DNA from 2 places in the Blautia sp. Marseille-P2398 genome. Region 1 is predicted to be linked to the other one. Evidence: riboswitches for the same ligand, from Rfam matches in the RefSeq annotation. Region 1 holds a riboswitch; the other holds the start of a gene.

Region 1 (4,038 bases):
TCCATATTGTCTGCATAATAGTCTGCCACATTGATCATGCCGCAGATTCCATTGATCGGTGTCCGGATATCATGGCTCATTCGCTGTAGAAACTCGGTTTTTGCCTCATTGGCTGCTTCTGCTTTTTTTGCTGTTCTCAGAAGTTCTGCTTTATATTTTTCATCTTTTTCCTGTTCCTGTTTCCGGTGTGCCAGATCCGCTCTGTAACCCCAGAAGCAGAATATACCGAATATGAGTAAATAAAGAAAAACGACAGCTGTTACACTTAGCGGCAGGTTACGGAATACTTCCGTATCCGGAAGATAGGCATAAATATAATAATCCCTCTGCTTCAGCATGATTCCGTAACCTCCGGTTCCTTCATTTTTTAAATGAAAAATATGCTGACTGTCTGTATGCTCTTTCATTGCCTGGACAACCTGGTTGCCGGCAGTATCCTGTCCCAGCAGGCTTTCATCGTTGCTGGCAACAATGGTTCCCTTGTCTGCAACAATAATCGTTCCATCTTTCTGAGTGCTATAGCCCTTTAAAAGGTTCTGTATTGTCAGGGTATAATTTCTGACAAATTCCGAAGATGTATAATAATAGATTGCAACCATACCTGGCCCATCTTTTCTGGCACAGGCTGCAATGTCGATACGTGATCCGTCTTCTCGGTCAATCCGTTCCGAATAAGATCTTTCTTCATATCCGGTAAAATCCATGATAATGTCTTTTTGCAGATAATCTGTGATCTCATTGGTCAGAGCCTCATCCATGCTGTATTTGCAGACTGTCTTTCCCTCTGCATCCAGCACAAGGATACCATCCACCCAGAGGGTCTGCAGATTTTCTTTCAGAAACTCCTGGCTTAGCCGGCCGCCGTTTTCTGTTTCCATGTCGATATTCGTACTCATCTGTCTGGCACTTTCAATGGCGCGGAGGAGACTTTTAGATTCCGAAGCTTCATTATAATGGGTATAGGTGGAACACTGCACTTTGACATAGTTTACAGTTTTCACCATCCTGTTCTCTGCTTCTTTTTTCTCTGCCTGAAAAAAGTAATACAGGGAAGTTGCAGTCACACAGATTCCAAGCAGAATGCCGAATATCCAGAATCGTTTTACTTTTATTCTTCTCCTAATATCCAAGATCATCCACCTCCAGATACTTCTGGGGATCATCCAGATATTTTTTAATGATTTTCAGGGATGTGCCATCCTGACGCATTTCTTCCAGCGTCTGATCCATCTGCTCACAGATTCCTCTGTCATCCTCTTTTGCAAAAGCAACACCTATCCCGACCACCATCAGCGGATCTTCCAGAATACGGAAGCTTGCATCATAATCCTTCATGTACTGGACAATGGATTCCTCATGTGCAGCAACTGCATCTACATATCCTTTTCCCAGAAAGGTATAGATCAGTTCCCTGTGCCCAAGACTGATCAGATTGCCCAGTTTGGGGATCCTTTCATCTGTCCGGTTCAGAAAGATGCCTTCCGGTTTGGTTGTGGACTGGACGGCAAGGTTCTTTCCCTCCAGATCACTTAGTTTATAGATATCACTGCTCTCATTTACAGCAACTACCTGGCGGCTTGCTATGTAGGGTCCTGCCCAGCGGTAATCGTCAAGGCGTCCTTCCATGGAAAAACAGCCCATAATACAGTCAATCTCTCCGCTTTCTACCAGTTCTTTTTTCTTCTCCCAGTTGATCTGGACAACATCCACCTGATAACCCATTCTTTTAAAAGCTTCTGTAGCCAGTTCCACATCAATTCCTGTGGGAATCCCATCTTCATTCAGATAATTGTATGGCGGATAACTGTCACTGCCCAGGGTGATGACGGGCTTTTCCCTTTCTTTTTTAGTGATATTTGTGTTTTTACACCCTGCCAGGGCAGTTGCTAAAATTCCCACAAGCAGAATGCCTGCAATCACCTTTTTCCCTTTCATCTTTTCTCCATTCCTGCTATTCTTTTCTATTTTTTCTCAAATTTAACCGAATCAGGTAAGTCCCCTGCGGAGGTTGCGAATATCCGCTTGAAGACACAAAAAAGTTCCTTGTAAAAAATTTTACAGGAACTTTTTCCATAATGCCCATTTAACATTTACCTTTTTTATTACTGAGGCATGATGCAACCGGCTGGCATGGCCAGATTTCAATCTGACTTTAGCTCCTTCTGGCTTTGCGCCCCGGCTTTTCAACCGGTTTGCCAATAAATGCCATAAAAAATTATTTTTTATTATAGCACTCATACTATATCATGTCTATAAGAAAATATGTTACTGTTCACAGCAACACGCTTCGCGGGATATTGCCAGTGAACAGTAACGAAAATATACCTCTTAACATACGAATCCAGCTTTCCATCAAAACTTAAGAGAAATTTACCGGAATGAAACTCCTTCATCAACCGGCCATGATTTTCTAAGTGCCCCATAGGAGATCAGAAAATTCGCAAGCCATCCGGCCGGTACAGCAAGCCAGACAAATGCAATTCCATAACGCGGTGCAAAAATCAAGGCAACTGACAGCCGAATGGCAAGATTTACCATATTGGCAATGAGAAACGGCCGCATAATTCCAAGTCCACGAAGAACTCCATCTGTTGCCATCTTAATACCCATAAAAATAAAGAAATATCCCAGCCATTTCATATAATCCCCGGACACCTGATATGCCAGAGCGGTTCCATCTTTTCCAAGGAATAAGGAAGAAATTGGGGTGTGCAGTGTTTCAATGACTATGAAAGCAAGGACTGCGAAACACAGGTCCAACACCAGTGCAGCATGGTATCCTTTTTTGATACGTTCAATTTTCTTTGCTCCAAGATTCTGGGAAACATAGGGCGAAACCGCATTTCCAATGGATACAAATATCAGTGAAAAAACATTCTCTACTCTCATGGTTGCCGCATAACCTGCCAGCGCTTGTGTACCGAAGGGATTTACAACCGCCTGTACGATCATCATACCAATTGACACTGTGGATTGCTGAAGAACCGATGGTACTGCAATACGAAGCATGGAATGTAACTCCTGCCTGTCAAACCAGTTAAAGCGGCTTTTATATCGACGCATCCGGTTAAAGAAAATCAAAAGCGAAAACACTGCGGAAATCCCCTGCGCAATGAGAGTTGCAAGGGCGGCACCGAACACACCCAGCCCTAAACCTGCCACCATCCAAAGATCCATAACAATATTCAAAACAGAAGAAAATATCAAAAGGCCCAACGGAATCTTCGATTCACCGATGGAATTGAACATCGTTGAAAGGATATTGTACATAAACAGAAAGGGAAATCCCACAAAATAAACACGCAGATACAGTACCGCTTCATCCAGTATGTCAGCAGGTGTTTGTAATAAACTCATCATAAAATGAGAAAAAACAAAGCCAAAAACCCCCAGAAGTATACTCAGAATCAGAAAACTGATCAACGATGTTGACACAATTGTTTTCATTTTGCTATAATTCTGAGCTCCAAAATAGCGGCTCACAAGTACGCCTGCTCCTACACCAGCTCCCAAAGCCACACAGATGAAAACATTGGTCAAAGCGGCACAGGCTCCAACTGCCGCAAGTGCAGAGGATCCCACAAACTGACCGACGATAATGGAATCAGCCATATTATATACTTGTTGAAAGAAGCTGCCCAGAATCATAGGCATTGCAAAAACAGTCAGTGCTTTAAGAGGGGCATCTGTGATTAAATATTCATCTTTTGACATTCTCATTTTCCTCCATCAATTCCTGCTTTTTATCCGAAATCACGATTGTATTTTCAAAATGTAAGTTTAAGATTTCGTTACGCAACAATTATATGTAATTACAGCAAATAAGTCAAGCTGCTGTTTACTTTTAGTAATATAAATGATATGATATTTGATATTGAAAAAAACTGCTATCAGATGGATATTATTTTATATTATTTTACAGGAGGGAACTTATGTACCTGGACGGTTTAGATGAGCTGGATCAGAAGATTATCCGGCTGCTTATAGAAAACGCACGTATCTCTTACTCTGATATCGGTGAAGAAACCGGTATTTCCA
Region 2 (4,038 bases), on a different contig from region 1:
CCATTTTCCGTCAGTATAAATTCTGCTATTTCCGCATTCAGCTCATTATCTTCAACCAATAATATCCGGACACCTGATATATCTGCATTGAAATCTTCTTTTTCTTCCGGCCGTGCATTCGTATCAATTTTAAATGGAAGTACTACAGTAAAACAGCTCCCTTCACCAAGCTTGCTTTCAACTGTTATGGTTCCGCCCATCTTTTCTACAAGTTGTTTCACAATAGGCATTCCCAGACCTGTCCCATTATAATCAGAACGTGGGGAATTATCTGCCTGTACAAATGGAGTAAACAATTCATTTTTTATAAATTCTTCTGACATTCCAATTCCATTATCTTTTATTTTAAATTCACATGTCATGTGATCTTCTGATCTTTCAATCGTTCTCATACTCATGTAAATAGAACCATTCACCTTATTGTACTTCATGCTGTTTGTAAACAGATTCATCAATATTTTTTTCAGATGAACTGCGTTGCTCCAAACATATATACCACTGTAATCATCATGTTCTCCTATAACATGAAGTCCTTTTTCTTCTGCCTGAAAAGATAGTGACTCCGTGATTTCCTGACATACCTGATCCAGATTGATGGATTCATCACCAAAAACCACTGTATCTGATTCTAACTTTGCCATATCTAAAACATCATTTATCAATGATAGTAGCAGCTTCGATGACTCATATATTTTATTCATGCAATCCTTTGCCCGCTCAGCATCATTTCCGCTTTTCTCAAGAATCGTAAGCATACCAATAATACCATTGATCGGTGTTCTGATATCATGAGACATGTTATTTAAAAAGGAAGTCTTAGCCTTATTGGCACTCTGTGCTCCTACAAGTGCATTTTGTAATTCCTGCTGTTTTTCTTCAAGCTCCTGATTCAGCTTCAATGCCTGCTCAGCAGACTTCTTGGATTTTTCTTCCGCACGTTTTGATTTTTTCAAAGAATCAAGAATTATACACAGGACAACGAAAAAAGAAATTCCAGCGATAAGTAATACTGTCAGTAAATTGTCCTGAATAAAATCCTTCGCTGTAACTTTTCGTGAGGAAACATTATACGAAACTACTGCACCTGAAAATTGAGTTGTAGGCATAGATGTCAGTGTTTTATTCAGAATGGACAAAAGAACCGGTTCTCCCTGCTGAATAGCAAATGGAACATCAGCTTCTTTTGTCAGGAAAACACTATGAAGCTTATTATTTTTCAAATAGTCTGAAACAGTACCTGAATTGCTTACAATACAATCCGTCTCCCCTTTCTGCATTGCTTTTACTGCTGCATCTGATGTTTCATATTCCACAACCTTCCATTGCGGATAATTGTATGAAAGATATGCTTTCAATGCAAAATCATCTTTTTCAACGGCAACTATATTCTCTTTATTTTCATCAAAAGAATCCTTTGCCGTAATTGCTTCCATATTCAGAGTCAATAGCGTATCCGACAAAGCAAATCCATTTGTTTCTGCAAAGTATGGATTCTGGTTTGCATGAAAAATCAGGTCTATTTTTCCATCCTGCAATGCCTGAAGCAGTTCACTTCTTGTCTCATATCCATTTAATTCATATTCCAGAGTCTGACCTTGCAGACAATTTTCTGCAAGATCCACATAATCTGTAATAACACCTGTCAGTTTACCTGTTGATGGATCTACACTGCTGATACCTCCATCCTGATTCAAATACCCTATCCGGATTGCACCATGCTGCCCGATCCACTCACTTTCTTCTTTTGAAAGAAACGAGCTGCTCTGTGCAGAAAGATAACGCCTGTAGAGATCATCTGTGTAAAATGGGTTGTCATCCTTGATTCTGCGCATAGCACTATCCAGTGATTCTTTGATATCCGGACGTTCTGGATTTATAGCGAAATAGATTTCTGTCTCTCCAATACTTGTAAGCGGTGAAATATCCGATTCTTCCCAACGGGGGTCTTCTTGCGAAACGAAGCAGTCAATTTCATGGTTCGACAGTTTGTCCATAATTTCTGTGTTTGTAGAAACATTGATATGCTTCGTATACAGACCATATTTTGATTCCCATTCATTAAGCACATCCTCCACTATATTATCTTTAAACACACCAATATTTTTTCCCTCAAAAGAATCCAAATTTCCTGCTGTAAGATCCATATTGGATGCATCCGTATAGATGTAATATTTCTCTTCCCCCATAGGCATATCGGAAAAAAGCATTTTTTCAGCACGTTCGTCTGTATAGGAAATGCCACCAAGAATATCAATCTCTCCATTTTCCAACTGTGTAAAGCAGTTTTTCCAATCACTTGTTATGTATTTATATGTCCATCCTGCATAACCTGCAATATCTTGAAGATACTCATAACCATAGCCGCTTCTTTCTCCCTTTTCATTGACTACATTATAAGTTTCCTCAAAAGATCCTACCCGGATAACATTGTCAGAGTTTTCTTTGGCAGATGCAGGAACGGATAAAACAATAAAACATATAATTGTGCAAAATATAATGTAACAAAATTTGAAATTCATTATATTCTGTACTAATTTGCACTTCTTCATCTTTCTCCCCTCCTCTAGGCTACAGTTGCTTGCTTGCTTCCAGATTTTAATTTTACATTCATTAATTATCAATAACCTCCACACTATTTTTCACAATATTTTTCCAAACAGCTTCTGTATTACTTATTCAAGTGCTCTACCATAAAAAAGCACTGTCAAACAGACAGTGCACCTCATTTCATGCAACTGGCTGCCATTTTACAGGCCCTGTAGCTTTGCGTCCCAGACTTTCATCTGGTTTGCCAATTTCCATATTATAGCTTTAATACTTATGCAAAAAAACTGGTTTTATTATACTATAGCACTCTACTGTACACAAGAAAAACATTACCGTTTTAACGCCAAAAAATAAAAAAAAGAACAGCCGATACATATACTCGAACTGTTCTTCTACTTCCGAAGACCACGCAGCATTGACATTACTGTTTCCTGCTCATTTGTACTCAGATCGTTCCATATCCCTAGAACTTTCACCCGCTAAAAACAATATTTCCTATCGTCTGCCTTCACCCGCTAACAACAATGTAACCACATAGTAAATAATTCCAAATACAGCTATACTTCCCATCATAATGCCAATCATCTGATTTATACTCACCACATTTCCATGAAATACCGGATTGCAATCAAGCGTGTCTCTTATCGCTTCAACCATTTCATCCGGATAATTTTTTCTCTCCATCTCTCTGAAAACTCCGTGAAGCATATGATTCTTAATCAATGAAGTGGCATATGTACTCGGAAGATAAGACAGTGCCTTCTGAAGACCTGGTCCAAAATTTGAAATCGGCATATAAGCACCACATATAAAACCATATCCTGCGCTGACAATTGTACCTACAGCCGAAAGCTGTCCCTGTGTTGTCAACGGAAAGCTAATGATACTTGAAAGCGTACTTCCAAATAGGACGAGCAATATCATATCAAATAAAACCCATAATATGTCTGCTGTATTCATATACCATCCCATTTTAAGTAAATATCCCAGGCATAATACAAACGCAAGTCCATTGACCATCAATGAATTAGCTACTGTTGACAGAAAATATCCCAAATAAATTTTTTCCTTGCTGACCGGTGCAACATTAAAATCCTTCCTTGTTCCATTTGCCTTGTCCTGCACCATAGTCAGATTCACACAAAATGTTACAGTGATACAGCTCACTGCCATAAGTGATGCTGTCAGTTGTGCTGCCACGGTTCCATTAATAAGCTTATCCGAAATTGTAATCATATCCGGAATTGCTGCTGTAAAAGAATCTTTGAAAACCTTTGCAAGAAATGTAGCATACAGAACAATTAGAATAACTGGTGTGATCATTGATGTAAACAACATACCTTTATCTTTAAAAAACAGTTTCCTGTTCCTGTCCATTAATGCCAATACTGTTCTCATCAGCGTTCACCTCCAAGCTTCTTTCCTGTGACTGCAAGAAATACATCATCCATACCGCCTTTTACTACTTCATAATCCGTGAATAGGTCCTGA

What was found. Region 1 has a riboswitch for cyclic di-GMP ahead of ACESZG_RS11515 (ABC transporter substrate-binding protein). Riboswitches for the same ligand answer to the same signal wherever they lie in the genome.
Region 2: another riboswitch for cyclic di-GMP. It lies ahead of ACESZG_RS04435 (response regulator); the one in region 1 lies ahead of ACESZG_RS11515 (ABC transporter substrate-binding protein).

Annotation. Positions count from the first base shown of each region.
Region 1 is NZ_CAXSTD010000009.1:27,760-31,797, reverse strand. Features, by position in the region: gene ACESZG_RS11520 (hybrid sensor histidine kinase/response regulator) at 1-1,136, opposite strand, end outside; gene ACESZG_RS11515 (ABC transporter substrate-binding protein) at 1,120-1,935, opposite strand; cyclic di-GMP riboswitch class I at 2,114-2,207, opposite strand; gene ACESZG_RS11510 (MATE family efflux transporter) at 2,371-3,714, opposite strand; gene ACESZG_RS11505 (Lrp/AsnC family transcriptional regulator) at 3,933-4,038, shown strand, end outside.
Region 2 is NZ_CAXSTD010000003.1:16,385-20,422, reverse strand. Features, by position in the region: gene ACESZG_RS04435 (response regulator) at 1-2,549, opposite strand, end outside; cyclic di-GMP riboswitch class I at 2,728-2,803, opposite strand; gene ACESZG_RS04430 (ABC transporter permease) at 3,043-3,945, opposite strand; gene ACESZG_RS04425 (ABC transporter ATP-binding protein) at 3,945-4,038, opposite strand, start outside.